DNA from 3 places in the Steroidobacter sp. genome. Region 3 is predicted to be linked to each of the others. Evidence: riboswitches for the same ligand, from Rfam matches in the RefSeq annotation. Region 3 holds a riboswitch; each other region holds the start of a gene.

Region 1 (10,773 bases), on a different contig from region 3:
CAAATTCTAGAGGCCCGACCTCGCCGTTGTAAGTCGGGTTTTGCATCCCGACAGGATCGCTTTACTGCTTTTCCTGCACCCAGTTGCCGAGGTCGGTGTCGAGGCCTTCGCCGCCTTCCTGGTTGTCCGCGCCGTACGTGAACAGGTCGAATTCCTTGCCGTGCGTGCCGGGGTAGACGTAGCGATAGTCGTTGCCCCAGGGGTCCTTGCGCGCGGTCGGATCGAGATAGCCGCCCGGTTTCCAGTTGCGCACGCTCGAATCGTTCGGCTTCTCGTAAAGCGCCTTGAGGCCCTGCTCGGTGGTGGGATAACGGAAATTATCCATGCGGTAGAGGTTGAGCGCGGTCTCGATGGTGCGGATGTCGCTGGCCACCTTGGTCAGCTGCGCGTCGTCGATCCGGCGCATGACGTTGGGAGCGACGATCGCTGCGAGGATGCCGAGGATCACCACCACCACCATGATTTCGATCAGCGTGAAACCGCGTGCCGCGGACCGGTTCATGCGTGCCGCTGCTTGGGAAAAATGAGTCGATTTCATTGCAATCTCGTTGCGCTGTAAGACATGCCAACTGCCGTGTCGGGCCGCGCGCGATCATATCCGGCCCGCCCCACTTCGCATACTGGGGCGCAAACGAGGGGCCGTGCGGGATCGCCGTCGGTTCAGGCGGTTTAGATGCGGGAAGCGGCCGCGAGTTCGGGGTTCTCGCGGCGCGGACTCGCAATAGTTATTGCGGCGGTTCCTGACCCGGCTGTGGGTCTTCCATGGGATACGTCTGCACGCCGCTGCTGGCGGGCGGTGAGCTGGCCGTGGAATTGGGCGGCTGGGCCGCCGGTGTGGCGGTCTGGGCCGGCGGCGCGGCAGTCGCAGGCACGCCGCCCGTGGCGGAGTGCTGAACGGCCGCGATGAACTGATCGGCCGGGGCCGGCGCCGCGGGCGCATCGGAACGAATGATCTCGCTCGCGAGGATGCCGGGCTTCTTATAGAAGGATTCGTTCGAGTTGCCGTCGATGGTGATGGCCGATCCATCCAACGCCACGCCCGCGAACAGGCCGCTGGCGCGCGAATACGAATACACCTGCGCGGTCAGGCCGATGTCGGTGGCCGCCGAGCTCTGCCGCCCGATCGGGCCCGCCGCCACCGAAGCGTCTGCGCCCAGCGTCACCTTGCCGCCGACGATGCCTTCGATGCTTTGTTTTGAGGTGAAAACGAGCACCACGTCGGCCGACTGCACGCCCACCTGGAAGCCGAAGCTGCCGCCGGTGAGGTTGATGAAAATCGGATTGCTCCACTGGCCGGTGTCCTTGCGCACGACCAGCACGCCCTTGCCGCGGCGACCGCCGATGCCCAAGCCCACCTTGATCACGGTGGGAATCACGGCGACCGCGTAAGCCCGTTCCAGCAACCAGGTAGGAATATTTTGCTCGGGCATGCGCATCAGCTCGCTCAGCACTTGAGTCGAGGTGAGCAGGCGCGCGTCCTGTCGTTCGCCGGCCATGGCGCTGGCGCCCATGGCGCAGGAAAGCAAAAACACCGCGAGCCGGGAAGCGAACAGGTGGGGTCGTGTGAGCATCGTTGCCGTCACTCCTACAAGTGAGTCTTAGCAATGAGACTGTAGCAGAAGTGGATTGTTCAAGACTCGGGATCGGGCATCCTGCCACGACCCTCGTAGCGAGACGGCAAAAGGCGTGACTTTTGCCTCTCGCTCGCCGCCTGCGGCGGCGGGGTACATCCCTGTACCCGAGGTGCTACTAGCGAGGCTGCCGAATTAGTTGGGGCGGGCTTGCGGCTTGTCCTGGGGCGAGGGGCCGCTGGTGGCGAGCATCAGTTCGTTGAGTTTCTCGCGCTGCCCGCTCGCGAGGTAGAACTGCTCGACGCGCTGGCGCGCCTTGATCCGCACGTCGCGGTCGGCGCTTTCGTCGGCCGCGAGCTCGGTATATGCGCGCGTGAGATAACTCTCCGCCTCGCGCATGCGGCCTTGCTTGAACAGCGTTTCGCCGAGCGCGCTGGCCGCGCGCGCGGAACGCCAGGCCGGCGCGTCGGTGCGCTTCCAGCGATTCATCGCGGCGGTGAGCATCGCTTCTGCGTCGTTGAGCCGATTGGTCTCGAGGAACACTTCGCCCAGCAGATGTTCCGCCGAGCACACGTACTGGTGATCGGCGTGCCGGGTCTTTTCCAGCGTGGCGAGCGAGTGCCGCAGCTCTCTTTCGGCCTCGGTGTACTTGCCACGCTTCATGAGCACGGATGCGTACGCTGTCCGAAAATACGGCGTATAGCTGTGTTCCGCGCCCAATGCATTGACCAGCGAATCGAGCGCGTCGGCCGCGAATTTCTCGGCTTCCGCCATTTGCCCCTGTGCGGCGCGGATCTGCCGCAGCGAGTCGAGCACCTCGGCGACCTGTCTGCTGTTCTCGCCGAACAGGATGCTCTGGCTTTCCAGCGACTTCTCGAACAACTCGCTGGCTTCGTCGTAGCGATTCTGCATCAGCAGCGCTTCGCCGAGGCGCGTCTCGGCGAGCACGCGATCGGGATGCAAATTCGGCGTGGACATACGGAAGATGTCGACAGCCTCGCGTGTCACGCGCTCCACGGCCGCCGTATCGTCCATCCACATGAACACTTGCGACAGCTCCATCAACACCACCGCGACTTCGTTGTCGTTGGGGCCGCGCACCTGGCGATTGAGCGCCAGGCTTTGTTCGAGCGAGCGACGCGCGCCGAGCACGTTGCCGCTCTGGAATTCGACACGGCCGCGGTTCATCAGCAGCGTGGCGTAGGTCGGCGTCTTCTGTTCGCCGAGCCGTTCGCACAGCGCCATCGCTTCGCGCAGCACTTTCTCTGAACCGGTGAAATCGCCCAGCGTGCGCAGCGTGACTGCGAGCTCCGACATGTCGTCGGCCGCCATCAAACCGCCGCCATTGATCATCTGCCGGCGCAGGTGCACGGCGTCTTCGAGATAACTCAGCGAGCGCTCCGCATCGCCGCTGCGACGGAAGGCGCGGCCGATCGAAGACAGCAGTCGCGCGCGCACTTCGGGATTCATGTCGCGGTCGGCGCGCACGTTCCGGCCGGACTTTTCGAGCACCTCGCGGGCGCTGATCTCCCGGCCCTGCGAGTTGTAGGGCTCGGCCGCGGAGAACAGGCTGATCATGAATTCGGAAACGGCCTGTGCCGATTTGCTTTCGTTCGCGGCCTTGTCGCGCTCGGCGGCGATGCGTTGATTCTGAACGGACATCGCGACCGCGAACGCGACGATGACCAGCATGAAAAACGCGCCCGCCGAAACGCCGAACGCGTGTCGGCGCACGAAACGTTGCGAGTAGTAGAGCCAATTGCCCTGGCGGGCGACCACCGGCTCGCGCGACAGAAAACGGCGCACGTCGGCCGCGAGCTGTTCGACCGAGCCGTAGCGGTGCTGCGGCTCCTTGCGGAGCGCTCGCATGACGATGGCGTCGATATCGCCGAGCAAACGTTTGTGCAGCCGATCCGGCTGCAGGTCGCGCGCGAGAGCGATGGCGCCGATGGTGGACTCGCCGTCGGCCGGCTCCGATTCGATGGCTTTGCGGACCGCGGTGCTCGGGCGCTGCGGATCGCTGATACAAATGGATCGTTCCAGCTCGAGCTGACTGGCCGAGGACGGCACGGTGTATGGCCGCAGGCCGGTGAGCAATTCATATAAAACGACGCCGAGCGCATACACGTCGCTGGCGGTGGTGACCTGCCGGCCGAGAATCTGCTCGGGGCTCGCATATTCCGGCGTGAGCAGCCGGTCGTTCATGCGCGTCAGCGCCAGCATGGCCGCGGCGTCGCCGGTATCGAGCAGCTTGGCGATGCCGAAATCCAGCAACTTGGGCGAGCCTTCGGCGGTGACCAGGATGTTGGCCGGCTTCAAGTCACGATGCACGACCAGGTTCTGGTGGGCGTACTGAACGGCGTTACATATTTCCAGGAACAGGTTCAGTCGCGCGGTGAGGTCCAGTTGCTGCCGGTCGCAGTAGCGATCCACCGGTTCGCCATGGACGTACTCCATGATCAGGAACGGGTGCCCTTCGCTGGTCTCGCCCGCGTCCAGCAGACGCGCGATGTTGGCGTGATTCAGGCTGGCGAGAATCTGACGCTCGGCGCGGAAGCGCAGGCCGAGGTCGCCGTGGATGGGCGCGTTGTCGACGATCTTCACCGCGACCTGCGCCGAATACTGGCGGTCGGCGCGCTCGCCCAGATACACCGTGCCGGTGCCGCCGTGGCCGAGAATCGAAACCAGTTTGTAATTGCCGACCACTCTGCCGATGTGCGCCTTGCGACGATCGCGGGTGGTGGCGTCGATGGCCGCGCCGAGCGCGTGGGTCAGCGGACCGGTGGACATGCCGGTGTCACAGGCCAGCAGCTCGAGCAGCTCGTTGCGCAGGTCCTTGTCGCCGCCGGTCTCGGCGGTGATGAAAGCTTCGCGTTGGTTTTCCGGTAATTCGACCGCGCGGGAAAACAAATCCTGCAGCCGTTCCCAGCGTTCGTCGACGATCTTCCCTGGCTGCCCGGTCCGTGGCTGTCCCGTGGTCATGAGGCTTCGGGTTCGCGATTTCGCTGCGGACGGATCTGACGCAGGATCCAGGCCTTGGCGAGCCGGATCTCCCGATCGACGGTGGCCTCGGACACCTTCAGGGTTTCGGACAGCTCCTGATAAGTGAGCCCGCCGAAATAATGCAGCTCGACCATTTCGGCCAGGCGCGGATTGTTGCCCGACAGGCGCTGCAAGGCCTCGTCGATTTCCAGCACGTCGATGTCGCCCGCGGTGGCGGGGCCCAGATCGAGCACGTCGAAATCGTCGAGCGAGCCCGTGGTCGTGCCGCCGCGCTTTTCGCGAAAGCGCGTCTTGGCGTGGTCCACCAGGATACGTCGCATCTGGCGGGCGGCCACGGCGAAGAAATGAGCGCGGTCCTGCCACGACACATTCATCTCGACGAGCTTGACGAATGCTTCGTGAACGACGGCGGTGGCCTGCAAGGTGTGGCCCGGCCGCTCGCGTTTCATATAGCGGCGGGCACGGTTACGCAGCTCCTCATATATGAGCGGCGTCAGTCGTTCCAGGGCGCGCGTGTCCCCTGACTGCCACGCAGACAACAGCCTTGTCACTGCCTGCCGGTCGGGCGGTGGAATGGCCGCTGCGATTGTGTTGCTCAGTTGCGGGTCTCCGATTCGGGGCCTTGTGAAATTCTCTGGTTCGCCGATCGCATGCGGCTCGCGGCCTCAAGCCCGGTCTAGTTTACCGGTCCCAGTGCGACAGTTTCTCACCTGGTCGCCTGGCTGTACCGCGAGCTGCCCGCCAAAACCGCCCTACGGTCGTCCCTGAATCCTGCCCAACCGATTGATTTCGGGCGTCCCCCGAAGCCACCGGTCAGCGATGCACTGATTGTTCCTTTTTTCTTGCAGTTGTCCAGTGGGCGCTGTGACGGGAATCACATTGGGACGTCGCTTAAGTCAGTGATCGAACCAATGCCGGTTCGAACTTTTAGCACTTTTCCTGGGAGGGTTTGTGGTCATGCGTAACGTATTTGCGATTTCGATGGCGGTGGCGTCTGTTTTGTTTGCTGCTTCTCAGTCGGGCGCCGTACAGCTCGCCGACGGCGAGTCGGGCACCAAACGTCCGGTCCTTGCGCTGACCGACGGTGAGTCGGGCACCAAGCGCCCGGTCCTTGCACTGGCGGATGGCGAGTCGGGCACCAAGCGCCCCGTCCTGATGCTGGCGGACGGTGAATCGGGCACCAAGCGCCCCGTGCTCGCGCTGACCGATGGTGAATCCGGCACCAAGCGCCCCGTGCTCGCGCTGGCGGACGGCGAATCCGGCACCAAGCGCCCGGTGCTCGCAATGACGGACGGTGAATCCGGCACCAAGCGCCCCGTGCTCGCGCTGACCGATGGTGAATCCGGCACCAAGCGCCCCGTGCTCACGCTGGCGGACGGTGAATCCGGCACCAAGCGCCCCGTGCTCCCGCTGGCCGATGGCGAATCCGGCACCAAGCGTCCTGTGCTCGCGCTCACCGATGGTGAATCGGGCACCAAGCGTCCGGTGCTCGCCTGAACCCCGGCTCACGAATATTTCTGAACCATTACTGATTTATTTACTGAGATAGACATCATGAAGAAGCACATGGTCCTTGGCGCTCTGTTGTTGACCCTCGGCACGGCCGCTGCCGCCGGCTCGTTCTTTTACGGCCAGGCGCCGAGCGAGGACACCGCGCGGATCACCCTGCCTTCGGATCACGAGCCGGTGACGCAGGAAGTCACGCCGGACATGATCGCGATGTGGAAGGCAACCGCCGCGTCGAGCGATTTCGCCGCTCAGAAAGCACCTATCTAAATCATAGGTGCGTGAACGGGTGCGGCCGGATCCCTCCCTCCGGCCGCGCTCGCGTATCGACCGCGGGAGGGGCATTGGAGAGCTGTCGGTCGTCTCTGTACGGATACAGGCGTCGAACGTCGTTGTCGTCGCCTACCGACAGACCGTCGAAGTGTGCGGTAAATCACAGGCCCATCGCGGTTTTGCGCCGCTGACATCACACTTCGTTCGTTGACATATTTGCGCTGCGTATAGCACCCTAGCTGGCGTTGTCAGAGGCGCTGGCCTGGCCGGTCCTCAACAAAGGCAAACTCACCGAAAGGTGGGGACGCAAAGCCACCGGTCTAAGGGAATTTTCCTAGGACAGCGGGGTTGCCAGCGCCGGCCTCCCTCAACTTCACGCGGAGGCGCCGATCGGCTGCCACCGCGCGTCCGGCGACGAACAAGTTTGATGTCACAGTCCTCACAAGCTTTGCCGCTCCGGGCTGCCGCACGGTTGCCTCGCTTCGCCTTGCTGGCGCTGCTGCTGCTGGGCCCGGCCGTGTGCGTACCCGCTGCCGGGCTGGTCGGTCAGCCCGCGCCCGATTTCGCGTTGCGTTCCTGGGAAGGCGAGAACATGCGCCTGTCGGAGCATTCCGGCGAAGTGGTGCTCATCAATTTCTGGGCGACCTGGTGCGGCCCCTGCCGCCAGGAAATGCCGCTGCTGGATGAGATCTACGGCAAGTACCGGCGGGCCGGCCTGGTGCTGTTCAGTGTCAACATCGACGAACAAAACAATCTCGACGCGGCGCGCGAAATGGCCACCACCTTACGCGTCAGCTACCCGGTACTGTTCGATGCTCGCAAAGACGTGAGCCGCGCCTACCAGGCGAGCACCATGCCGCTGACGGTGCTGATCGATCGCGAAGGCGTGGTGCGTTACGTGTCCGAGGGCTACAAGCTCGGCTACGAAGCGCGCTATACCGAAAAGCTGCGTGAGTTGCTGAACGAGTAAATCGCGCTGCCGAACAAAGTCTGCAACGGATCCGCGTCGCCACGCACATCGAACTCGTAGAGTCGTAGACGAAACTTTCGAGTATTTCCACGGAAGAATTCCCGGACACATCCATGCCGCGCCAGAGCCTGTTCAAGAAGATCGCTACTTTATTGCCCCTGGTCGCGCTGTTTGCGACAGGGCAGGCGAGCGCCCAGGATGGGGCCGCGCAGCGCACACCGCCGACCCTGGCCAATTCGAACTCGACCACCGCGACCACCGCGCCGCTCAGCGAGCCGGGCGCCGCGCCGTCGGCACCGAGCCCCGCAACGAACGACAGCTTCAAGAGCCTGGACGAGGAAGTGCAGGCGCTGAAAAAGGAAGTGCTCGATCTGAATCGCGAGCTGTTCGTGCTGGAAGAAGAGCTGCTGTTCCCCGCCAACACGCAGGTGGCGGTGTTCGTGTCCATGGACGTGGGCGAGTTTTTCGCGCTGGATTCGGTGACCTTGAAGCTCGATAACAAGGAAGTCGCCAACTATCTGTACACCGAGCGCGAGGCGCAGGCGTTGCTCAAGGGCGGCGTGCATCGCGTCTTCATCGGCAATCTCAAAGCGGGCGAGCACGAGCTGATCGCGCTGTTCACCGGCCAGGGGCCGAATGCGCGCGACTATCGGCGTGGCGCGACCGTGAAGCTCGAAAAAGGCGTCGGCGCCAAATACGTCGAGCTGAAGATCAGCGACCGCGCGGTGAAAGCGCAGCCCGAGTTCATCGTCAAGGAATGGGAATAACCCGTGCCGGGCCGATGTAACAAGCTGCTGGCCGCCGTCCTGCTAGCGCTCGGCGCCACTGGCGCGACGGCGAAGGAGCAGCCGCCCGAACCGCGTCCCCTAGTCGGCACCCCGCAAGTGGTGCGCGACCTGCATTGGGGGGACGTGCTGTTCTATTTCTACCAGGACGATTATTTCCAGGCGTTGACGCGCCTGGGCGCGTCGCAGGATTTCAATCGCGTCAGTCATCACGGCGTCGAAGCCGAGCTGCTCAAGGGCGGTCTGTATCTTTCGTTGGGCCAGCACGAGGAAGCGGGCCGCATCTTCAAGGCGCTATTGAACGACAACGTGCCGATGGATGTGCGCAACCGCGCCTGGTTCTATCTCGCCAAGGTCTGGTATCAGCGCAATTATCTGGAAGACGCCGCGACGGCTCTGAGCTCGATCCGCGGCGCGCTGCCCGGCGATCTGGAGCCCGAGCGCCATCTGCTCGAAGCCCAGGTGCTGATGTATCTGAATCGCTATGACGAGGCGATCCGCGCACTGGAGCGTTGGCAGCCGGTCGGCGATCGCGGCGATGCCTGGTCGTCGTACGCCCGCTTCAACATCGGCGTGGCGCTGGTGCGCCAGGAACGCGTCGAAGAAGCCGCCGAGCTGTTGAACGAAGTCGGTCAGATCGCCGCGCCCACCGAAGAAATGGCGGCGCTGCGTGACAAGGCCAATCTCGCGCTCGGCTTCGCGTGGCTCAAGGCCAATCGTCCCGAGGACGCGAAGAAGGTGCTGCAGCGAGTGCGACTCGAAGGTCCGCAGTCGAACAAGGCGCTGCTCGCGGTCGGCTGGGCCGATTCCGCGGAGAAACGTTTCAACAAAGCGCTGGCGCCGTGGCTGGAGCTGCGCGATCGCGACATTCTCGATGCAGCCGTGCAGGAATCGTATCTGGCGATTCCGTATGCATACGCGCAGCTCGCGGCCAACGGCCAGGCGGCCGAGCAGTACGTGACCGCGGTCGAAGCGTTCGCCGCCGAGTCTCAACGCATCGATCAATCCATCCAGGCGATTCGCGACGGCAAGCTGCTCGACGCCATCGTCGAGAACGACAAGGCCGACCAGGTGGGCTGGTACTGGCAGCTGCAGAACCTGCCGGACGCGCCGGAAACCCGTTATCTGTATCACCTGCTGGCGACGCACGAGTTCCAGGAAGGCCTGAAGAACTATCGCGATCTGAAGCTCATGCAGCGCAATCTCGCCACCTGGGCGCTCAGCGTCCAGGCGTTCGAGGACATGGTCGACACGCGACGGCGTGCATACGACCAGCGCGTGCCCGGTTTGCAGAAGACGCTGGACACGGTCGATCTCGACAGCATGGAAGCGCACAAGAACGAATTGGAATCGCGACTGGAAGCCGCCGATCGCGACAACGACGTGGCGGCGCTGGCGACGGCGCGCGAGCAGGAACAATGGGCCAAGGTGCAGCAGATCGAAGCCGTGCTGGCCAAATCGGATCAGAACGATCCGATGGTGCAGGAGATGCGCGAAAAGGCGCGCCTGATCCGCGGCCGGCTGATGTGGGATTTCAATGCCAGCTACAAGGCGCGCCTGTGGCGCGCTCGCAAGGAAATGCGCGAATTGGATGTTGCTTATAAAGAAGCGCGCCGCCGCTCGGTGCTGGTCGATCGCGCCCGTGGAGACTATCCGGCGCGCACCGAAGAGTTCGCGCGGCGCGTTGCCACGTTGCCGCCGCGAATTGACGGTTTGACCGCGCGACTGGAAGCGACGGCGCAAGCGCAGAACCGCTACCTGGCTGCAGTCGCCATCAAGGAGCTCGAATCGCAGAAGCAGCGCCTGGCCTCGTACTCGTTGCAGGCGCGCTTCGCGCTGGCCTCGATTTACGACAAGGCCGCGACCAGCGAGACCAAGAGCGAGAGCGGCGGCGACAAGGGAGGCGCGCAATGAAACATCGCGCTTCAGTCGGCCAGACTTCTCACAACAAGCGTTCTCACAAGCTGCGCATGCTGATCGCGTTCACGTTGTCGAGCGCGGTAGCCATGCCGGCGTTCACGGCGGAGCAAACCGACAGTCGGCCGGCGCGAACCATTCGCGACCTCGAGAAAAAAGAAGTCAAGGTCAAGCCCGATCCGCCGAGCGACGTGAAGGCGCAGCAGGCCATCGAGCAGTATCGCCGCTTCCTCGAATTGGAATCGAAGAACGAGAAGTTGAAGGCCGAGGCGATGCGCCGGCTCGGCGACCTGCAGGTGGAAGTCGACGAAAGCGAGCGAGTCGACGAAAACGCATTCGGCGGCCTGGGCGTCGACGAGGCCGTGCAGTTGTACGAAGGACTGCTGAAGGGCTATCCCAACTACGAGCGCAACGACGTGGTCATGTACCAGCTCGCGCGCGCCTACGGAGTCAAAGGGCAGCCCGAGAAGGCGCTGGCCGTGCTCGATCAGTTGGTGACGACTTATCCCCGCAGCCAATGGCTGATCGAATCTCAGTTCCGGCGCGGCGAGATCCTGTTCAGCGCCGGCCGTTATCGCGAGGCCGAGAATGCCTACACCGCGGTCACCACGCCAGGCGCGGACACCGGCTTCTTCGATCAGGGCTTGTACAAGCTTGGCTGGTCGCTGTTCAAACAATCGCGCGGCGACGAGAGCGTTGCTGCGTTCCTGCGCATGCTCGATCGCGTCCTGGTTCAGGACGGCCGTCT
Region 2 (10,773 bases), on a different contig from region 3:
GGCCGCCGCGCAGAAGTTGATCGAGCGTTATCCGGCCGCCGAGCTGCCGGTGCTGCGTTCAGCCTGGACGGTCGCTGCTCACGCATCGGTCGAGCTCGCTGAGTATCCGCAAGCGGAGCTCGCGTATACGCGTGTCCTGGAACTCACGCCGGAGAACGACGAGAAGCGTGCGGCGCTCGTCGACAATCTGGCGGCTTCCATTTACAAGCAAGGCGAAGCCGCCAACACCGCACAGGACTACCGCACGGCGGCGAACCACTTCCTGCGCATCAAACAAGCGGCGCCGACATCCAAGATTCGCGCGGCTGCCGAGTACGACGCCGGCGCCGCTCTCATTCGACTGGAAGACTGGACGGCCGCGGCCGACGTACTCGATGCATTCCGGCGCACGTATCCAGAGCACGAACTGAATCGCGAAGCGACCAAGCAGATCGCCTTCGTGTACCGCCAGAGCGGGCAGGTTGCCCGTGCGGCGAGCGAATACGAGCGCATCGCTACCGAAGCCGACAAGCCGGAGCTGCGCGGCGAGGCGCTGCTTCTCGCCGGTGATTTGCATGAGCAAGGCAAGAACACCGAGCGGGCGCTCGCCGCTTATCTGGCGTACGTAAAGGAGTTTCCGAAACCCCTCGATCTCGGTGTGGAGACGCGCTTCAAGATCGCCGAGCTTTATAAGAATGCGAGCGACATCGCGCGATATCACGAACAGCTGCAGCAGATCGTGAGCATCGATGCCGCAGCCGGAGCGGAGCGAACCAATCGGACTCGCACCCTGGCGGCGGGCTCGGCGCTCGTGCTCGCCGAGCAGCTTTATGCGCAGTTTGCGTCCGTGAAGCTGATGCAACCGTTCGAGCGGAGCTTGCAACTGAAGCAGCAGCGCATGGACGCCGCGATGAAGTCGCTGAGCGCGCTGGTGGATTATCAGGTTGGTGAAGTGACCGCCGCCGCGACGTTCTACATGGCCGAGGTGTACTACGGCTTCAATCGATCGCTGGTGGAGTCGGAGCGTCCAAAGGATCTGCAGGCGAGCCAGCTGCAGGATTACGAGCTGGCGCTGGAAGAGAATGCGTTTCCCTTCGAGGAAAAAGCCATCGGCGTGCACGAGAAGAATCTCGAGCTGATCCGCTCCGGCATTTACAACGAGTGGATCGAAAAGAGCCTGGCCAAGCTCGCCCAGCTCATGCCCGCGCGCTATGCGAAGACGGAGTTGAGCAGCGGTTTTCTGGGCTCGCTGGATCGCTATGCCTACCGCACGCCGTCGGCGCCGCCGCCGGAACCGGCAATCGCCGCCACCGCAGGAGTTCCCAATGCGACCGGGCGTTAACAGGTGTTTCAAGGCAGGGCGTCGCCTCGTGCTGCTTGCGGCCATGTTCGTGGCCGCGTGCTCGACACCGACCAAGCAGGACAAACCTGTGCAGAAGGGGCTGGCGAAAGCAGCGCCCGTGGCACGGGTCGATATTCAACAGGACGCGACTGGCTTCACGATCCTCGAGGATGTTCGCGTGAGCGCGGACCTTCGCGCGGAGTACGAAAGCGCTGTTCGCATGCTGGAGCTGCAGCAGTACGAGCAGGGAATCGCATCCCTACTCAAGATCACCGAGAGCGCGCCCAACGTCACCGCCATTTACATCGATCTCGGCATGGCCTACGCGCGCACGGGCGATCTGGACAAAGCCGAGGAAAGCTTGAAGAAGGCGGTGCAGCTCAATCCACGTCACCCCATCGCCTACAACGAGCTCGGCGTGGTGTATCGGCGCAAAGGCAAGTTCAACGAAGCGCGCGCCAGTTACGAGAAGGCGCTCGAGTTGTTCCCGAGCTTCCATTTCGCACAACGCAATCTCGCGATTCTCTGCGATGTTTATCTCGCGGATCTCGGCTGTGCGCTCCAGCACTACACCGCCTATCAACAAGCAGCGCCCGACGATCCCGAGACGGCGAAGTGGCTTGCCGACTTGAATGCCAGAGCCAAGCGCTAGGAGAAACCACATGATGCGCAGACTTCTGATTCCAGCGTGCTCGTTACTCGCGGCAGCCGCCTTCGCAGCCGATGAGCCTGCGCCGAGCGCAGCGAAAGCAGATACCGGCCCGAAAGCGCTGTCGGGCATGTCGATCCTGGGAAATCAGGAAGCGCCCAAGGCGCTCGTGATCGTTCCCTGGAAGAGCTCACAGCTCGGCGACACGCTGGGCATCGCGAAGACCCTCGACGATGGTCGGCAGCCCGTGGACAAGGAAGTGTTCATGCGGCAGCTGAGCTACTACCAGATTCGGGCCCACTCGAAGTGAATCCGCAGCGACGCGATTCGACTCCGTAACTTTGTCACTGAAGAGGCGTAACACCGTGGATATTTTCTATTCAATCGCGAATTTCTTTACCCGGGGCGGCGCGTTCATGTACCCGATCCTGCTCGTCGCCGCGCTGGCGGCCGCGATCGCGATCGAACGCTATGTCACGCTGAGCCGGCTTTCCATCAAGAACCGGGCCGCGTGGAATCGCATCGAGCCGGTGCTGACCGAGGGCGACTTCGACAAGGCGCGTGAGGCGACTGCGAAGGACGAAACAGCGGTCTCGCAGCTGCTCGCTGTTGGCTTGGCGCGGCAGGGCGCCGTGCGTCGCGTCGATGACGTAGAGAAGGCGATGCGCACGAACCTGATGGAACTGATTCCGAGGCTCGAGAAGCGCACTCACTATCTCGGCACGTTCGCGAATCTCGCCACGTTGCTCGGCCTGCTCGGCACGGTCAGCGGTCTGATTCACGCGTTCACGGCCGTGGCGACCGCGAATCCGGCGGAGAAGGCGAACCTGCTCGCCGCCAGCATCTCCGAAGCCATGAACTGTACCGCCTTCGGTCTGATGGTCGCGGTGCCGGTGCTGTTCATCCACGCGTTCCTGCAAACCAAGACCGGCGAGCTGATCGGCAGCCTGGAAACGGCAGCGATGAAGTTCCTCACCTTGGTCGGCGACAAGCAATCGGCCCGGATGCAGAACCGCCTCGAGCTCGCTCAGTTGCCGAAGGATCACGCGAAGGCCGCGGCCTGAGGATCGATCATGCCGTCCAACTACACGCGTTCGTTCGCCTACGACGGTCCGCTGATGCAGTCGAGTTACACGACTCGAATGCGTAAACCGGTCGAGCTGATGCTGGTGCCGATGATCGACATCTTCACGGTGCTGGTCACGTTCCTGCTGATGACGGCCGTGTTCTCGCGCATCACGATTCTGCAGCTCGATCTGCCGAGCTCGGATTCGGCGAGCGCGGGCACGCCGCCGGAGTTCCGTCTGGAAGTGATCGTTCGTCACCAGGGCTTCGAGCTCACCAACGGTACCAAGCTGATCGCGACGATTCCGAAAGTGAACGATCGGTACGATTTCGACACGCTGACCCAGATGGCGCTGTCGCTGAAGCAGGAGTATCCGAAGGCGAACGATGCGTCCGTGCTGTTGGAGCGCGACGTGCAGTACGACTATCTGATCCAGGCGATGGATGCGATCCGCACCGCTGAAGTCACGCAGCCCGATGCGACGACGACCAAACAGGAGTTGTTCGCCAACATCGCCGTCGGCGAGGCGCCGTGATCGCCACGGCATCGCCGAGTCGAGGAACCCACTTATGAGTCTATTGAATCGCTCGCAGCCCCGTTCGGACGCGGAGCTCAACCTGATCCCACTGATCGACATCATGTCGGTCATGGTCGCGTTCCTGCTCATCTACTCCACCGAAGTGGAAGTCGTGCAGAACTCGAAGGGCATCGAGATTCCACAGTCCACCGCCGAGGTGAAGCCGCAGAACGCGGTGGTCGTGATGATCACCAAAGAGCAGGTGTTCGTGCAGGGCGAAGCGGTTGCGACGATCGCCGAAGTGCAGAGCACGCAGACCCCACTCATCGAACCGCTGCGCGACGTTCTCGAACGGCCGATGCTCACCGGCATCGCGACCGGCGCTGACGAAGCGTCGTCGCGCGAAGTCACGGTGATCGCGGACAAGAGCCTGCCGTTCGACGTTGTGAAACGAGTGATGGCCACCTGCAGCTCTTCCTCCTACGGGAAGATCTCGCTGGCCGTCCTGCAGAAGGAGAAGCCCGCCAATGCAGCCAGCTAAAGCACGACTCGAGGCGGAGGAGATCCCTGTATTGTCCGAGGCCGTCGACACGACTGTTGTCGACGCGGACCAAGACATTCAGCAGGCGCTCGCAGCCGGGCTCGCTCAAGCGCGCCAGGCACTCGATGAACTGGCGGTCGAGCTCCACGCGGTCGATCTCGAGCTCGGAGATCTTGCAATCGAGCGCGCCCAGTATGGCGTGCTCCAGGATGCCTGCAACGCCCTCGACAAGCTCGACAAGATGGGCGGCGCCGCGTTGTTCTGGGGCGAGAACGCCGACGGCAACGCGAGCGCGAATTACGTCCGTCGCGTGCGGAGCCGCGTCGCACAGTTCGACGAGCGGATCAAAGAGATCGAGGATCGCCGCGCGGCCGTCGTCGATCGCATCAATCAGCAACAGGGTCATGCCGAGCTGATGGAAGACATCCTCTTCGAAGCGCTCGAAGAGGAGGAGCGGCGCAAACAGGAATGGATCGTCGAGCGGGAGATCAGCAAGCTGCCCGCGTACAAAGCGTCCATGCCTTGGACGCGTGGCGGAGAAGAGGACAAGCGCTTTCGCAAGTCCGCCGCGACGGCGCTGCTGCTATGTTTGATCTTCGCGCTCATCGTTCCGCACATTCCTTTGCCGACGCGCATTCTCAAGCCCGAGGCGGAAGTGCCGGAACGCATCGTTCGTCTGTTGATCGAATCGCGGCCGAAGCCACCCGTGCAGGCGCGCGAACAACCGAAGCCGAAACCGCAGGAGAAGCCCGTCGAGCAAAAGCCGACCAAGGAAGCTCCGAAGCTTGCGGCAAAGCCCGAGAAAGAGGTGCCAGAGCCTGCCGCTGGCGAAGGTCCGAAAGTGGCGGCGGAGCAGGGCATTCTCGCGTTCCGCGAGAAGTTCGCAGGCATGCAGCAGGATCAAGCGCTCGCACGACTCGGCTCGCAGGCGCAGATCAACAATGCGAGCGACTCCGGACCGGTCCAACGCGCGATGCTCACCACGAACGCGCCAGGCTCCAGCGGCGGAATCAATCTCGCGTCGTTGAGTCGCGGCGTGGGCGGCACTGGCGGTAACGGCGGCATGGCGAATGTCCAGGTCACCCGCGTGACCAGTGGCATCGGCGGCATCGGCAAGCCGGGTGCGGATCGGCCGCTCAGTGGCGACGGTGTTGGCCCGTCACGCACCGACGAAGAAATTCAGATCGTGTTCGATCGCTATAAGGCTTCGCTCTATCGACTCTATAACAAGGAACTGCGCAAGGACCCGACGTTGCGCGGACAGATGGTATTGCATCTGACCATCGAGGCGGACGGCAGCGTGTCGATGTGCGCCTTGCAGTCTTCGGACATGAATGCGCCCGAACTGTCGGCGCAGGTGGTGGACCGCGTCAGGACGATCAACTTCGGCCCCAAGGAAGGCGTGCCGGCCATCACGATTTTGTATCCGATCGACTTCCTCCCGGCCGCCTGAGGTCGTAGTCAGAGTCTTTCGCAACAGTCCGACAAAGGCAAAGCCACCGAAAGGTGGCGACGCAAAGTCACCGGTCTAAAGAGCGCCGCAGCGGCGGCGCTCCACGACAGCGGGACCGCCGGAATCCAGCCCGTTTCAAGGGCGATCCCTCGGTCCGTTCGTGACTCGCGTGAATGTCCAACGCGGGCAAATGGAACGAGGGTGTATGAGCTCCAGGGTAAGCAACTATGTGAGAGCAGGGCGCAGTGGCATCGCCACATTGTTGCCATTGCTGCTCTTTGCCCTGTTGATGACGATCTCTTTCGACGTGAGCGCGCAGACGCAGGTCGACTGCTCGGCGGCGCCCTATAACGGCACGATCGACGGCAACGTGCGGCCCGTGCCGCCGACCAACGTGAAGATCGACACTCACTGCACCATCCTCAATTACCCAGGGGGCATGAGCACCAACTTCACGTTCGACAACAACGATCCCACGCCTTATCTGGTCGTGTTCGACAACGTGGTCCACACCGGCAACATGTCGTGCAATGCCGTGGCTCAGCACAAGATCTGGTTCACCAACGGCTCGTCCACGACCATTCAAGACAGCTGTCAGAACTACCTGATCCCCGTCGAGAAGATCGACAAACGCAGTCCCGCGCCCTATGCCGCAGTCGGCGTGCCGTTCACGTACCGGCTGACGATTCCCGTGCTATTCGATCCGGCAACGGGCACCGTCATTCGCAACAGCGGATCGGTCAACGATCTGCATACGATTCGCGTCGTCGACGATCTGAATGAGATGGGTGTCGACGTAACGCGGGTTGGCACACCTACGGTCACGTGGTTGAGCAACGGCACACCGGTGCCGCACACGTTCACCGACGCGAGCGGCGTGCTCACATTCAACATCACGCCGATCATTCCCGCCGACACACAGATCGCCATCGATATCACGCTGGTGCTGGAGGACACGCCGAACAATTTCCTCGGTCGCACCTTCACGAACATTGCACGGTGGTCGTTCGGTCGAGCGGTCGACGTGAACGAAAACGGCGTGATCGATGCGGACGAGTTTTTCTCGCCGCTGCCCGGCGAGAACGGCATCTCGCAGCCGATGACCATCGGCGCGCCAAATCTCACGCTGACCAAGTCCGGGCCTGCCACGATGAATCTTGGCCCGGGCGCGCAGTTCACGCTCGATGTGATGAACAACGGCACGAGCGACGCGTGGAACTTCGCTATCGTGGATCGCCTGCCGACAGGTCCGACGGGGGGCATGTGCGATGTCCCACCGGCACAGCTGAGCGTGACACTGGGCGGCACTCCGCTCGTTCAGGGCACTCATTACTCCGCGAGTTACACCGCCGCGCCGACGTGCGAGCTGACACTCTCGCTGCTCGATGCCGCGGGACCTGTGGCGCCCAATCAGCATCTCATCGTCACCTATCGAGCACAGCTCGACACGGATACGCAGAACGGCGCGACGCTCACAAACATTGCCGCCGCGACTCAGTGGGCGAACGACCGCACCACCAACCCAGATCGCACAGTGTTCAACAGGACACTGACCAACGGCACCGAGGGTACGCTCGATCACGAGGACAGCCACACTGTCACCATCGCGCTCACGGGCAACTTCTTCGAGAAGACGGTCACGAATCTGCGTACCGGTCAGAACCCGGCGACGGTGGCAGCGCCGGGCGACACCTTGCGGTACACGTTGCGTCTGCAGACGACCACGAACTCGCTGAGCAACGCGAGGATTTACGACGAGATCGACGCGCTCAATACGCCGGCGGCCATCGTTCCTGGATCCCTGTCGATTGTCGGTGCGCTCCCCGCCGGCGCCGTGAACAACAGCAATCCCAATGGCGGTGCGAAGGGCACCGGCGTCATCGATATCGGCAATATCAATGTGTCGGCGGGCAGCCAGATCGTCATTCAATTCGATGTGCAAGTCGCGGCGGGCGTTGCCGCTGGCAGCATCATCGCGAACCAATCGCAGCTGAGCGTGAATGGCACGCCGCTGATGGTCAGTGACGATCCGAACGTCAACGGCCAGTCAGACCCGCTCCTCGCGGGCGATGAAGATCCGACGCGAGTCGCCGTGGCCGTTCCCACGCTGCTGTTCCACAAGACCGCGATCTCCGGAGCAACGGCCAATCCCGCGGATGTGGTGCGGTATCGGCTGCAGGTGACCAACGTCAGCAATGTCCCCGCGTTCGGCTTCTCGCTCCTCGATGAGATCGACATGCTGAATAGCTCCGCGATGTTCGTTCCGGGCACGGTGTGGCTGGTGAGCGCGTTGCCGGGCGGCGCGTCGAACAACAGCAATGCCAACGGCGGCAGCAAAGGCACGGGTTTGCTCGACATTCGCAACTTGACGCTGGGCGTCGCGGGGTCGGCGACTGACTCGGTGATCCTCGAGTTCACCGCACAGCTCGTTCCCGTCATTGCGAACGGCACCCTCGTATTGAACCAGGCGCAGCTGTTCATCGCCGGCGCCGAAGTCCAACGCAGCGACGATCCCGCCGTCGGTGGAACGCAGGACCCAACCGCGATCACCATCGAGTCCGCGCCGGTGTTTCGCGTGCACAAGATCTCACAGGATGTGACGGGCGATCCGAACCTGCTGCTCGCAGGCGAGACGCTGCGCTATACGATCACGGTCAAAAACATCGGCAACGCCAACGCGACCGATGCAGTGCTGCGAGACCAGGTTCCCGTCAACACGACTTACGTTGCCGGCAGCACGCTGCTGAACGGCGTCGCGGTCGCCGACGTATCAGGTGTTTCGCCACTCGTGAATGGCATCTCGATCCACGCGCCAGAGAACGCGACGCCGGGCGCGATGCGGGCGGATGCATCGGCCACGACGACCAACGTGGCGACGATCACTTTCGATGTTCGCGTCAATCCTGACGTAGTCGACGGGACCATCATCTCGAACCAGGGCTTCGTGAGCGCGGTCGCCAATGGCATCGTCGACTATCCCTCCGACGATCCGACGACTTCTATTCAGAACGATCCGACGCGCGACATCGTCGGCGCCGTGCCCTTGCTGTTTGCCGACAAGCGCGCAGCGCTGCAGGTGGATCTTGGCTCGCCGGGCGTCGTCGATCCAGGCGATGTCCTTCGCTACACGATCACCGTTTACAACAACGGCAACGTTCCCGCGACCGAAGCCATGCTTCGCGATGCCGTGCCGGCAAATACGACCTATGTCGCCGACTCGCTCTATCTGAATGGACTCGCGGTCGGTCAGCCGGACGGTGGCGTTTCGCCGCTCGTCGCCGGCATCGACATCAGCTCCGCGGATCTGACGCCGCCATTGCCTGGAGCGGGGCAGGGCACGCTGACCGCCGGCAATTCTGCAGTCATCCAATTCGACCTTCGTGTGAATGCCGCCGTGCCTGCCGGCACGCTCATTACGAACCAGGCGCGCGTGCTCACGAACGAACTGCCCGATCAGTTGACCGATGGCGACGGCAATCCCGCCACTGGTCCGGAACCGACGGTGGTCGTGGTCGGTGTCGGTCAGCAGTTGTCCATCGTGAAGCAAGTGGCAGTGGTCGGCGGTGGTTCGGCCGTCGCGGGCTCGACACTCGAATACGTCGTGCGCGTGACCAACATTGCGAGCGTGCCCGCGCAGTACGTGGTTATCACCGACGATCTGAATGCGCCGATGCCGGGATACCTGGCGTATGTCGATCAATCGGCGACATTGAACGGCGTGACCACCGGCATCACGGTCGTGAACTCGGTGATCACCGCGGATTACTCAACCGCGTATGGCCCGTTGCAACCTGGCCAGTCCGCCGTCCTCCGCTTCCGCGCGGCGATCAATCCCAATCTGCCAATCGGCACGAGGATCACAAACACCGGCGTCGTCACCTGGAACAACCCGCCGCGCACGGCGCGCGCGAGCGTATCCATCGATGTTGGCGGTATCGTCGGCGTCGGTACGCTGAATGGCACGGTGTGGCACGACGCGAACTTCAATCGCACGGTCGACACCGCTGAACGGCTGCTCGAGGGCTGGAGCGTCGATCTGTATCGCAACGATCGACTCGTGCATTCGGCCATCACCGATGGCAGCGGCGCCTATCGAATCAGCGGCATCGCGCCCAACTACATCAACGGTGATCGCTATGAATTGCGCTTCGTCGCGCCCGGTGCGGGTTCGAGCACCGCCAAGCTCGGTCGCGCGCACTCGGAGTTCAACAACGATCTGCAGCGGATCACCGAAATCGTTCTGCAGCCCGGCAGCAACATTCAGAACGTGAACCTGCCAATCGAGCCCAATGGCGTCGTCTACAACACCATCGCGCGAACGCCAGTGCCGGGCGCCATCGTGACGATGCTCAGCGCCGCGACCCAGGCGCCGCTGCCGGAGAGCTGCTTCTACGACCCCACGCAGCAGAATCAGGTCACGCTGCCGTACGGCTACTACCGCTTCGATCTCAATTTCTCGGAACCGACGTGCGCGAGCGGCGGCGGTTATCTGATCGAGGTGACCGCGCCGACGGTGGGCTACATCGCTGGGCCGTCGCAAATCATTCCGCCTACGTCGGATGCTTCGACCGCCGCGCTCTCGGTGCCGACCTGTCCAGCGAGCGTTGACGACGCGATCGCGGCGACCGCTCAGCACTGCGAAGTGCAGATCTCCGAGTTTGCGCCGCCGCCCTCGGTTCGCGCTCGCACGGACGGCACGCGATATCACAAGCACTTCAGGTTCGATGACAGCGCCGTGCCCGGCTCGACGCAGATCTTCAACAATCACATTCCGGTCGATCCGGATCTGCAAGGCGTGCTGTCGCTGTCGAAAGTCACGCCGATGCTCAACGTCACGCGTGGCCAACTGGTGCCGTACACGATCACCTACACGAACGTGACGCCCGTGCCGCTGTTCGACATCACGCTCGTCGATCGCTTCCCGGCGGGCTTCCGCTACGTCGAAGGTTCGGCGCGTATCGACGGTGTACCGGTCGAGCCAACTTTGATCGGGCGCGAGCTCAGGTGGAACGATTTATCGGTCGATGGCAACGCGCGGCACTCGATCGTACTGCTGCTGGCCGTCGGCGCCGGTGTGAGCGAAGGCGAGTTCGTCAACCGCGCACAGGCCATCCAGTCGTTCACCAACGCTGCGATCTCGAACGAAGGCTCTGCAACCGTGCGGGTCATTCCGGATGCGACCTTCGACTGCACGGACGTGACCGGCAAGGTCTTCGATGACGCGAA
Region 3 (10,773 bases):
AAATGGCGCTTCGAACCCATTCGCAAAAACGGCGCGCCAGTCGCCCAGCGCGCCTTGTTGCAAGTCAAATTCGTGCTGAATAACTAGGGGGGTGGGTCTTCCGGTCGCTTAGTGCGCTCCGGGTGATCTTGCCGGGGCCCCGGCGGCGACGCGGTCGCCTTGCAGCTTCTCCTTATCCTCGAAGCGACGACCCAGCCACCAGCCCAGAACACCCCACACGGCTGCGACCGCCGCCCCGAGCCAGGCGACGGCGGCAACACCAAAACCCGCGCCCGCTACGAAATTGTTCAATTGCGCGGACAGCGCGTCAGCGCCGCGATACACGGGAACGTCGACCGTGTTCTTGGCTTTGTATTTGGTCTCTTTGTCGAGCGGACTCCACAGCATCTCCCGGCCGGGACGCACGAAGGCATATTCCATCGCCCGGCGCAGGATCACGACCACCGTGAGCACCGCGAACGCGCCCGACATCGCGAGCGCGCCGAAGGCAAAGATCATGACGACCGGCACGAAGGTGATGAGCGCCTTGACGCCGAACTTGTCCGCGATGCGCCCGGTGAGGAATATCTGTGACAGCACCGTCAGGCTCTGCACCACCCAATCGAAGCGCGCAAAAATCTGTGTGCGATTCTCCAGGTCGGGGAAGTGCTCCTCGACCAGCCGCAACTGCTCGAAATACAGCAACGTGTTCACGCAGGAAATGAACACCACGAACAGCGCGATGCCCAGCACATAGGGCGACTTCAGAATCAGCGGCACGCCGGCGAACGGATTGCCGCCGATGGGCCGGTCCTCGGCTTTGGTGGTGGCATCGGTGCGCTCCGACCAGACGCCCAGCAGAATGCGCTGGCAGAAAATCGATACGACGAACAACCCCGCGCCGAAAAACAGCACGCCACTGTTGCCGATGACGGGCACGGCGAGATCCGAGATGAACGGCCCGAACAACGCGCCCGCGCTGCCGCCCGCCGCGATGACGCCGAACAGCCGCTTGGTCTGCCCGCGATCGAACAGTTCCAGCAGGAAGCTCCAGAACACCGACAGCAGGAACAGATTCACCACGCTGATGAACACGTAAAAGAACTTGCCCGCCGCCAGGTTGATGATTTCACCGCGCAGCGACAGCCCGGTGAACACCAGGACGACCGCGACGATGGCATACATCCAGGGCAGGAAAACGCTGCGACGGAAGCGCGCCACCACTGCGCCGTAAAGCGGAATGATCAGCACCGAGACGATGGAGGTGACGATCCAGATATCGGCAAGCTTGTCGCGTCCGATGATGGTCCCGATGGTCTCGCGCACCGGGCGCACCGAGAAATAGCCGCTCCACATGAAAAAGAACAGGAAGAACGCCGCCACCACCGCCGCCGTCTCCGACGGCTGGATCGGCGCGAGTCGCGACAGGAAGCGGGCGAACGGCGAAGTCGGCGGCTGAGCAGGTGTATTCATGCGGTGTTGTTCTCGCTCTCTCGATGCAACGCCGCCGCAGTCATCGGGCGACGTTAGTTACGACGTGTTACATGGCGCTCGCGGGCTCGACCGTGCCGTACTTCTCCAGCACCTTGCCGACTTCCTTCGCGTCGCCCACCGCGACGATCTGCAGGCGTTCGCGGTCGTAATATTTCTTCGCCACGCGCTGGATGTCCGCGGGCGTGACCGCTTCGACTCGTTTTGGATAGGTGTCCCAGTAATCGGCCGGTAGACGATAGATCTTCTGAGTGGCGAGATTGCCCATCAGCGATGCGGGCGAATCCAGCGACAGCGCGAACCGGCCGATCAGCGCACGGCGCGCATTCGTCAATTCCTGGGCTGACACCGGTTCATTGGCGATGCGCTGCAGTTCCAGGCTCAACTCGTGCATTGCGCCCTCCGTGACCGCGGTACGCACATCGGTGCTGGCAACCACCACTCCTGGGAAGGTCGTCCCGGTAAATGAGCTATAGACCCCGTAGGTATAGCCTTTGTCCTCCCGCAAATTCATGAACAGGCGCGAGGCGGGCCCGCCGCCCAGGATGTGATTCATGACCAGCATGGCGAAGTAGTCGTCGTGATCTCGCTCGATGCCCAACGATCCCACCCACAGCGAGGTTTGCACCGAGCCGGGCCGGTCGACCAGCAAGACACGCGATTTCGCTGGCCCTTGGGGAGGCGGCAGCGAGACATTGTCGAGATCGGCCTTGGCCCAGGCGCCGAAGTGACGCTCCAGTCTGGCCACCAGATCTTTCAGAGTGATGTCGCCATGGGCGATCAGGAATGCGTTGTTCGGGCGATACCGCGCTGCATGGAAGGCGGCCAGATCGGCGCTGGTCAGCTGTTTGATAACAGCCTCGCTCGGCACCACCAGCGCGCCCGGATGCTCGCCATAGATGGCGCGCATGAACTGCTCTTGCGCCTGGAAGCCGGGATTCGCTCGACGGATCTGCAGCTGCGCCAGGAAACGGGCGCGGAATTTTTCCAGCTCGGACTCGGGAAAGGTGGGGTTGCGAATCACATCCGCGGCCAACGCCAGGGTCGGTTCCACGAAATCGCTCAAGCCGCTCACCGACACGACGCTCTCGCCCGAAGCAGGGCTGGAGCTCGACGACAGGCTCGCGCCGAGTGTCGCGAGTTGCTCGGCGATCTCGCGACTCGACCGATTCTTCGTGCCCTCTCTGAGCAGGCTCGATGTAACCATCGAGACACCGCGCTTCTCCGGCGGATCCGCCAGGCCGCCGCCGTTGAACCACAGCTGCATCGAGAACGTCGGCAGCTTGTGATCTTCCAGCAGCGAGACGCGCATGCCGTTCGACAACACCGCCTCTTGCGGCTTCGGCAATTGCACTCGCAACGTCTGCGGATTGACCGGTGCTTTGCCCTTGAGCTCGACGCCTTTGGTGGACGCGCCAGCGGGCGCTTCTTGCGGAGTCTGCGCGGTGGCTTGCACGAACATCAGCGCCGACAACAGCGCGAGCACGGTTTGCTTCGATGTGGACATGGTCATGATCGGCTCGCTCACGGACCCGGCGCGGGAGTTGGCGCCGGCGCAGGCAGCGTCGTCAGCACGGTGCGGCCGGCGGGCTGCAGATATTTCTTGGCGACGCGCTGCACGTCAGCGCGGGTCACCGCGTCGATCTTCGCCAGGCGCGTGTTGACCAGATGCGGATCACGGAACAGCACGGTGTAGGTGCCGAGAATGGTGGCGCGATTCTGGGCGCCCCGAATGCTTTGCAGATAACCCATGCGAGTCGCGTTGCGCGCCTTCTGCAATTCCCAATCGGCGATGGGTTGCTCGGCCACCTTGGCGATCTCTTCGTAGATCGCCGCCTCGACCGCTTCCGGCTTGCGGTCGGGCCGCACGGTGGCGGTGACATAGAAACCGCCGGTGCCAATGCGCTCCTCGACGTAACCGCCGATGCCGGTCACCAGCTCCTTTTCCTTGCTGATGCTTTGATACAGCCGCGAGCTGTCGCCGCCCTGGAGCACCGAGGACAACACTTGCAGCGCCGCCTGGTCCGGCCCGTTGCCGACGTCGGCCTTGTAACCAATGAGGATTTGCGGAGCGCGCGCGAGCGGATCGGTGAGCGTTTCTCGTCGCTCCGCCGTTTGCGGTGGATCGATCAGATCGACGGCGGGCGGCGCGGGTTGCCGCGGAATGTCCTCGAAATATTTCTTGATCAGCGCCAGCGTGTCGTCGCGCTTGAAGTCGCCGACCACCGTGAGCACGGCGTTGTTGGGCGCGTAGTAGATGCGAAAGAACTCGGCCACGTCTTTCACGCTCGCGGCGTTCAGGTCTTCCATCGAGCCGATGGTCGAGTGCTTGTACGCGAACTTGTCGTAGAACACTTCGTCGAAACGCTCGTACGAGCGGCCGTACGGCTGATTGTCGACACGCATGCGGCGCTCTTCCTGCACGGCCTGCCGCTGGTTGTCGAGCTTGGCCTGCGTGATCTCGAGCGAGCGCATGCGATCGGCTTCGAGGAACAGCGCGAGCTCCAGCTGATTGGCAGGCAAAGCTTCGAAGTACAGGGTGATGTCGGAGCTGGTGGTGCCGTTCATGGAGCCACCGTTGGTGAACACCTGATAGAAGTGCTCGCCGTCGCCGACGTTCTGCGAGCCTTTGAACATCATGTGCTCGAACAGGTGCGCGAAGCCCGTGAGGCCCGGGCGTTCGTTACGAGATCCGACATCATAAGCAACGTTGACCGCGATCACGGGCGTGGTGCGATCCTCCACCAGCTGTACGCGCAAGCCGTTCTTCAACGTGTGCTCGGAAAAATCTACACGCACGGCCGCAGGAGTCGCAGCAGTTGCTGAGACGAGAGGCAGCACGGCGAATGCAAGGGACAGGCAGACGCCGTAGTCCAACAAAAGTCGCGCCTTTTGTCGGGCGTATCGAAAGGGCCTCGGCCACTTTCGATCAGACAACAAGGCACGAATCATGTGACCGCTCCGTTACTCGCGCTCGGCGCGTGGATAACGATCGAGAATACACTGGCGCGCTGCCGAGGCGATACACGGAGCACGGCCGTGCAAGGCGCAATAAAAAAGGCCCGCCAGAGGCGGGCCTTTGCAAAGGATTTGCGTTGGGTCGATCGGTTTACGGAATGGTCTTCATGCCCATGTTCGAGATTTGGCTCTCGCCGCCGGACGTGGTGTACGCCTTGACCGCGAAGTACCACGTGCCGGAGGTCAAACCCGTCACCGTGTACGTGGACAGACCTGGGTTCGCGATCTGAATGGTCTGGTCGAGAGTGGTGCTGGTCCGGCCGTAGACGACGCGATAGCCCGCCAGGTTGGTCAGCGCCGCGCCATTGATGTCCTGGGTCGGCGGCGTCCACGACAGCGTGGCGTTGTTCGACGACGACTGCGTGACCGTGATCGCGAACGACGGCAGCGAGCGCGTGGCCGAGCCATCGCTCACCGAGATGATGATGTTGGAGTACGTGCCCGCGTTCGCAGCGGACGGCGTGCCCGACAGCCGGCCGGTCGTGGTGCTGAAGGTGGCCCACGACGGCATGTTCTGGATGCTGAAGCTGAGCGTGTCGCCATTCGGATCGGCGGCGGTCGGCTGGAAGTTATAAGCCGTCCCTGCCGTCACGTTCGTCGCGGGCGAGCCGCCGATGGTAGGCGCGGTGTTGCTCGGCGCAGCGACGCTGATCGAGAACGCCGGCAGCGAAGCCGAAACACGACCGTCGCTGACGGTGATCGCGATGTTCGAGAACGTACCCGCCGTGGTCGGCGTGCCGCTCAGACGACCGGTCGCGGTATCGAACGCAGCCCAGGCCGGACGATTCGCGATGGTGAAGCCGAGCGAGTCGTTGTCAGGATCGCTCGCGGCGGGCGTGAACGAATATCCCATGCCGACCGTCGCCGTCGTGGGCGCCGTGCCGGAAATGGTCGGCGCGCGATTCGCTGGCGCGGTGACTGCGATAGCAAAGGCCGGCAACGAAGTCGTCACGCGACCGTCGCTGACGGCAATGATCACGTTCGAATACGTGCCCACATCGGTGGCCGCCGGCGTGCCGCTCAAGCGGCCGCTCGCGGTGCTGAAGTTCGCCCAGCGCGGACGATTGGTGACGCGCCAGACCAGCGTGTCGCCATCCGGATCGCTAGCGCTGGGCACGAACGTATAAGTCTGGGCCGCCTGCACCGACGTGGAGGGCGAGCCGCCGATCGTCGGAGCGCGATTGTCCGGACCGCGCACCTGGATCGAGAACGCCGGCAGGCTGCGGGTGAGCACGCCGTCGCTGACGCTGATGACGATGTTCGAATACGTCGCGATGTTCGCGGTTCCCGGCGTGCCGCTCAGGCGACCGGTGGAGGTGCTGAACGCGGCCCACGACGGACGATTGGAAATCGAGAAGCGCAACGGATCGCCGTCGACGTCGTCCGCCACCGGCTGAAAGCTGTACGGTTGATCGACCATCACCGAACCCGGCGGCGTGCCGGCAATCGCGGGCGCATTGTTTCCAGGCAGCGGCGTATCGGTGCGGCCGCGCACCTGAATCTTGAAGGGACCGATGGAGCGCGTGTCTCTGCCGTCGGTGACAGTGATGGTGATGTCGCCCGAATCGCCGACGTGCGCGTCCTGAGGCGTGCCGGTCAACAGGCCGGTCTCGTCGTTGAAGGTCGCCCACTGCGGCTGATTGGTGATGGTGTATTCGAGGAAGTCGCCGTCGGCGTCGGTGGCCGTGGGCTGAAAGGAATACGCCTGACCGGCGGTCGCGCTCGCGGGCGGAGTGCCGCTCACTTCGGGTGGCTGATTCGCCGGAGTGGGCAAGGGCTCGCCGCCCACGGGGTCGCCGCCCGAGCCATCGTCGCCCGAGGGTTGCTCGACCGCGTCTCCTACCGGGCCGCTACTGCCAGAGCCATCGTCGAAACAGCCGCTCAACGAAGCGGCGATCAGGGCCAGCGTGGCTCGCTGCAGGAACGTCTTCCCGAAAATTGTTGGAATCATTGCTCGTACCTTGGCTTCGCGCGCGGCAACGACGGTCTGGCGACCGGCGCGGCTTGGCGCAGCTGTGTTCCGGAAATGAGGCAGCCGTCGCGGCTGAGACGCGACTTTCGAAGCGCAGGAAAAGGTGCGCGCACGTGGGGCGCGCTATCGGCAGCTCGCTGATCTCACATTCGCGTGGCGCGCTCGCAAGGGGCCTTGCGGGCAAGACGGTCGCGATTGTGGCAACCCCGCTGTCGTAGGAGCGCTGCGCGATGCGTGCCGCGTTCCCGTAGACCGGAGGCTTTGCGTCCCCGCCTTTCGACGGGTTTGCCGATGTCACTTTCTGCTCTCCCTGGACTGATCTTCTTGTCCCAGGGCGTGACGCAGGCGGCGGTACGAACGACACGAGCACGGAAAAGGAGAGAAGGATGACGGCTAGCTCGGTGACGCAAGAAGAGCTGGCCGGCAACCCCGCTATCCCCAGCTTGCGCCGTCAGGACCGGAGGCTTTGCGTCGCCGTCTTTCGACGGTTATGCCCTTGGTGATGTTGAGTAAAACCCAGGGAATTATGTTTTTGCAATTGTCGGTGGAGACCGACAAACGCGGCGGCAAAACGGCACGCGAATGTCACTTCGAATTCACATAACTCCGTCAGAATCCAGGCGGCCGTTGTGTAGACATCGAGACATTTCGGCAAACAAAAAAACGGCGACCGGAGTGCTCCGATCGCCGTTGCGTGCGCCACTGTTGTGGCGCTCAACGCAGTTTCGAGACTCGACTTACTGCACGACCTTCGAGTACACGTTCGAGATCGCGCTCTCGGTGCCGTTGCTGGTGTAAGCACGCACCGCGAAGTAGTAGGTGCCCGGCGCGAGGTTGCTGATCGTGTAGTTGGTCACGCTCGGGTTCGCCACCTGGATGGTGCTCGTCATGGCGCTGGCCGAGGTGCCGTAGGCGATGCGATAGCCCGCGAGATTGCTCAGCGTGCTGCCGTCCGTGTTCGAGGTCGGCGCGGTCCAGCTCAGCACGGCGCCATCGCTCGAGGCATCGACAACGCTGATCGAGAAGGCAGCCAGGGAAGCCGTGGCGCGACCGTCGCTCACGCTGATGATGATGTTGCTATACGTGCCCGCCTGCGCAGCAGTCGGCGTGCCGGACAACTGGCCGGTGCTGGTGTTGAACGTGGCCCAGCTCGGACGATTGGCGATCGAGAAGGTCAGCGTGTTGCCATCGGCGTCGCTCGCCGTCGGACGGAAGCTGTAAGCGCTGCCCGCGTTGATCGTGCGAACCGGCGTGCCGCTGATGACCGGAGCGCGGTTGGCGGTGCTGCCCACGGCGATCGAGAAGGCCGGCAACGAAGTCGTCAGGCGACCGTCGCTCACGCTGATGACGATGTTGGAAAAGGTGCCAGTAGCCGTCGGCGTGCCGCTCAGGCGGCCCGTGGAAGTGCTGAAAGTCGCCCAGCTCGGGCGATTCGCGATAGTGAAGCCGAGCGCGTTGCCCTCGGCGTCGGAGGCGGAAGGCTGGAAGCTATAGGCCGTGCCCACCGTCGCCGTGGTGACCGGCGTACCGCTGATGCGCGGCGCGGTGTTGCTGGAGAGCGTGGTCACCGCCTGAATCGAAAACGCCGGCAGCGACACGACGTGCACGCCGTCGGTCACACGCAGCTGAATGTTGCTCCAGGTGCCGGGCGACTTGGGATAACCCATCAAGCGGCCGCTGTTCGGGCTCACCGCCATCCACGACGGCTTGTTCACGACGCTGAACTTCAGCGCGGCGCCTTCGGGATCGCGGGCCGTCGGCAGGAAGTTATAGCTGGTGTTGATCTTGATGACGGTCGGCGGCGTACCGCTGATGGTCGGCGGCAGGTTGGTCTGGGCAGAGGCGAGACCGGCGAACGAAGCGAGCGCCGCGACCGCGGCGAGCGAAGCAATGAGACGCATTGGGCAACTCCAGCAAGCACAGTTCCGAGCCAAGCTCGCGTCACGCGTTTTGCGTGCGGTGGCGAGCACCTGTGTCTGGCAAGGGAAGCTGGCGTTGCTGAGCCGGCGCTGTGTGCGCGGGCCGCAGGCCCAAGGACTTCACGATACGACCTGATTAAGTCGTAACGGCAACCCCGCTATCTTCGATGCGGCTGCTGGAGCGGCATCGGAGGACCGGAGGCTTTGCGTCACCGTCTTTCGAACGGCTTTGCCCTTACAGACGGGGCACATTGTGTCGGAGCCCTGGAACTTGACATATCGGACGACCCCCCAACGTCGTTGAGGGAAAGTTGCAAGTTCACAGGGGAAAAATTTGGCGACGCTTAGTGGCGACACTTAGGCGCGGCGCGACAACAAAACTGTCACAACCGCGCGAAAGCCTATTTTTATCGGGAAAAGCCGCTTATTCAGGCAGCACGAAGCCGTGCTGCCTGACCAGGCGCGTGCATGCGGCGACCAGGGGTTCGTCGTAGCGTCTGCCGGCCCCGCGGTTGATCTCGTCGATGGCGGCGTCCATGCCGGCCGCCGGCCGGTAAGGCCGGGGCGAGCACATGGCCTCGACCGTATCGGCGATCGCCAGGATGCGGGCCTCGATCATGATTTCGTCGCCCTTCAACCCACGCGGATAACCGCTGCCGTCGAAACGCTCGTGAGATTGATAAACGATATCGGCGATGGGTGCGCCGAAGTCGATATCGGCGAGCAACTGGCAACCCTCTTCGACGTGAGTGCGCATCAGCGCCAGTTCCGTCTCCGTCAACGGCGCGGGCTTGCTGAGAATGGTTGCCGGCACGGCGATGTTACCAACGTCGTGTAACAACGCCGCGACTCGCAAACCGTGCTGACGTTCGCCATCGAGCCCGGCTTCGCGGCCGATCGCGACAGCGAGTGCCGCCAGACGACGCGACGATCCAGCGGTGTATGGATCGTGCCGTTCGCTCATGCGTACGAAAGAATCGATCATGCCTTGCAGGGCCACGTCGGTGCGCTGGAGCGCGCTGAGCGTCACCGCATGGGCGCGCTTCGTATGCAACACGCGCCACACGCCATCGGCCAGCGCGGCGAGCGCGCGTTGATCGTCCTCGTTGTAACTTGTTTCGCGATTGCCCACACCAAGCACCGCGACCACTTCGTCGCCCGAAAGCATGGGCACGGCGATATAACGCGTCACGTCCGGCAGGCCGTCGTTCTGCGGCTTGCGGGTCACGTCGTTGTTCGACAACGCATGCTTGGACCGCACGCATTCGGTGAACAACACGGCGCGACCGATGGGCTGCGGCTCGGAATCCGCCATCACCGCTTGCGGCCGGCTGCCGTCGCGCCAGGCGGCGAGCGTAATGGTCTTTTGCACGGGATCGACGAAATACAAATAACCGAGCGGGCTGCGCGTGACGTCCATCCCCTGCTCGATCACCCGCCGCACGATGGCGGACTCATCGAACGTGTCGGCCTGCTTGAACAGATCGACCAGGAAGTCGGCCTGACGCTGGAGCTGACGGTTCACGATCAACTCGCGGCGGCGCTGGGTGACGTCGCGAATGAGCACGATGCTGCCGCGTGCGTTCTCCAAAAGGCCGACGCTCACTTCGACGTCGAACGACGAGCCGTCCTTGCGACGATGCTTGGCCTCATAGCGGCCGCCGCCACGGACGCGGCCGAGTTGCAGCCGCATCGTCGTTTCTCCGGAGTTGTGATCCTCGATGTCGGCGGCATTCATGCGCAGCAGCTCTTCTTTGCTGTATCCGGACATGCGGCAGTACGCCGCATTCGCATCGAGGATCTGACCGTCGGCGCCGAGCAGCCACGAACCATCCGCGACCGCATCGAGAACCGCGCCACCGCTGCTCGCCTGCTCCTGCAACTGGCGCTCGGTCTCCAGCCGTTCCGTGAGATCGAACGCGGCCACCAGTTCGGCGTTGCGACCGTCGAATTCGATTTGCCGAGAGGCGATCGACAGCGCGACGCTGTTGCCGTCTTTGCGCTTGTGCCGCCGGATCGGCCCGTCGCTGTCCGGCATTTCCAGGGCCGTGGCCTTCAGTGCAAGGAATTCGGCGCGCGAATAACCATACAGGGCCAGCGCCGCATCGTTGACGGCGATGAAGCCGCCAGTGGCGTGATCGGCGATCCACATGGGTTGCGGATTGCTTTCGAACACACGACGGAAGCGCGCCTCGCCGTCGGCCAGACGCCGATTGACCGCTTCGAGCTCGTTGACCTGCGAGCGCAGTCGCGAGTGGGACTGCATCGCGCGCTCCACAGCGTCGGCCTGCGCCTCGGCCTGAGCTTGCGCGTGCTGAACTTTCTGGTCCGCCTCGAGTTGCAAACGTTCGGCGCGCTCGACCGCTTCGGCTTGCGCGCGCTGAGCTTTTTCCA

What was found. Region 3 has a riboswitch for cyclic di-GMP ahead of VGD45_RS18285 (putative Ig domain-containing protein). Riboswitches for the same ligand answer to the same signal wherever they lie in the genome.
Positions count from the first base shown of each region.
Region 1: another riboswitch for cyclic di-GMP. It lies ahead of VGD45_RS08910 (TlpA disulfide reductase family protein); the one in region 3 lies ahead of VGD45_RS18285 (putative Ig domain-containing protein).
Region 2: another riboswitch for cyclic di-GMP. It lies ahead of VGD45_RS21015 (hypothetical protein); the one in region 3 lies ahead of VGD45_RS18285 (putative Ig domain-containing protein).

Region 1 is NZ_DASWTF010000017.1:21,968-32,740, reverse strand. Features, by position in the region: gene VGD45_RS08945 (thioredoxin family protein) at 1-3, opposite strand, end outside; gene gspG (type II secretion system major pseudopilin GspG) at 62-538, opposite strand; gene VGD45_RS08935 (lipid-binding SYLF domain-containing protein) at 726-1,571, opposite strand; gene VGD45_RS08930 (serine/threonine-protein kinase) at 1,767-4,553, opposite strand; gene VGD45_RS08925 (ECF-type sigma factor) at 4,550-5,125, opposite strand; gene VGD45_RS08920 (hypothetical protein) at 5,532-6,071, shown strand; gene VGD45_RS08915 (hypothetical protein) at 6,129-6,350, shown strand; cyclic di-GMP riboswitch class I at 6,625-6,709, shown strand; gene VGD45_RS08910 (TlpA disulfide reductase family protein) at 6,781-7,323, shown strand; gene VGD45_RS08905 (hypothetical protein) at 7,437-8,090, shown strand; gene VGD45_RS08900 (tetratricopeptide repeat protein) at 8,094-10,022, shown strand; gene VGD45_RS08895 (tetratricopeptide repeat protein) at 10,019-10,773, shown strand, end outside.
Region 2 is NZ_DASWTF010000036.1:289,888-300,660, forward strand. Features, by position in the region: gene VGD45_RS20980 (tetratricopeptide repeat protein) at 1-1,321, shown strand, start outside; gene VGD45_RS20985 (tetratricopeptide repeat protein) at 1,305-1,973, shown strand; gene VGD45_RS20990 (hypothetical protein) at 1,984-2,280, shown strand; gene VGD45_RS20995 (MotA/TolQ/ExbB proton channel family protein) at 2,336-3,034, shown strand; gene VGD45_RS21000 (biopolymer transporter ExbD) at 3,044-3,571, shown strand; gene VGD45_RS21005 (biopolymer transporter ExbD) at 3,606-4,094, shown strand; gene VGD45_RS21010 (AgmX/PglI C-terminal domain-containing protein) at 4,081-5,547, shown strand; cyclic di-GMP riboswitch class I at 5,574-5,670, shown strand; gene VGD45_RS21015 (hypothetical protein) at 5,753-10,773, shown strand, end outside.
Region 3 is NZ_DASWTF010000034.1:89,242-100,014, forward strand. Features, by position in the region: gene VGD45_RS18265 (TonB family protein) at 1-87, shown strand, start outside; gene VGD45_RS18270 (NTP/NDP exchange transporter) at 109-1,452, opposite strand; gene VGD45_RS18275 (pitrilysin family protein) at 1,520-2,983, opposite strand; gene VGD45_RS18280 (pitrilysin family protein) at 2,995-4,269, opposite strand; gene VGD45_RS18285 (putative Ig domain-containing protein) at 4,580-6,439, opposite strand; cyclic di-GMP riboswitch class I at 6,657-6,760, opposite strand; cyclic di-GMP riboswitch class I at 6,880-6,965, opposite strand; gene VGD45_RS18290 (fibronectin type III domain-containing protein) at 7,198-8,361, opposite strand; cyclic di-GMP riboswitch class I at 8,525-8,623, opposite strand; gene VGD45_RS18295 (HD domain-containing phosphohydrolase) at 8,804-10,773, opposite strand, start outside.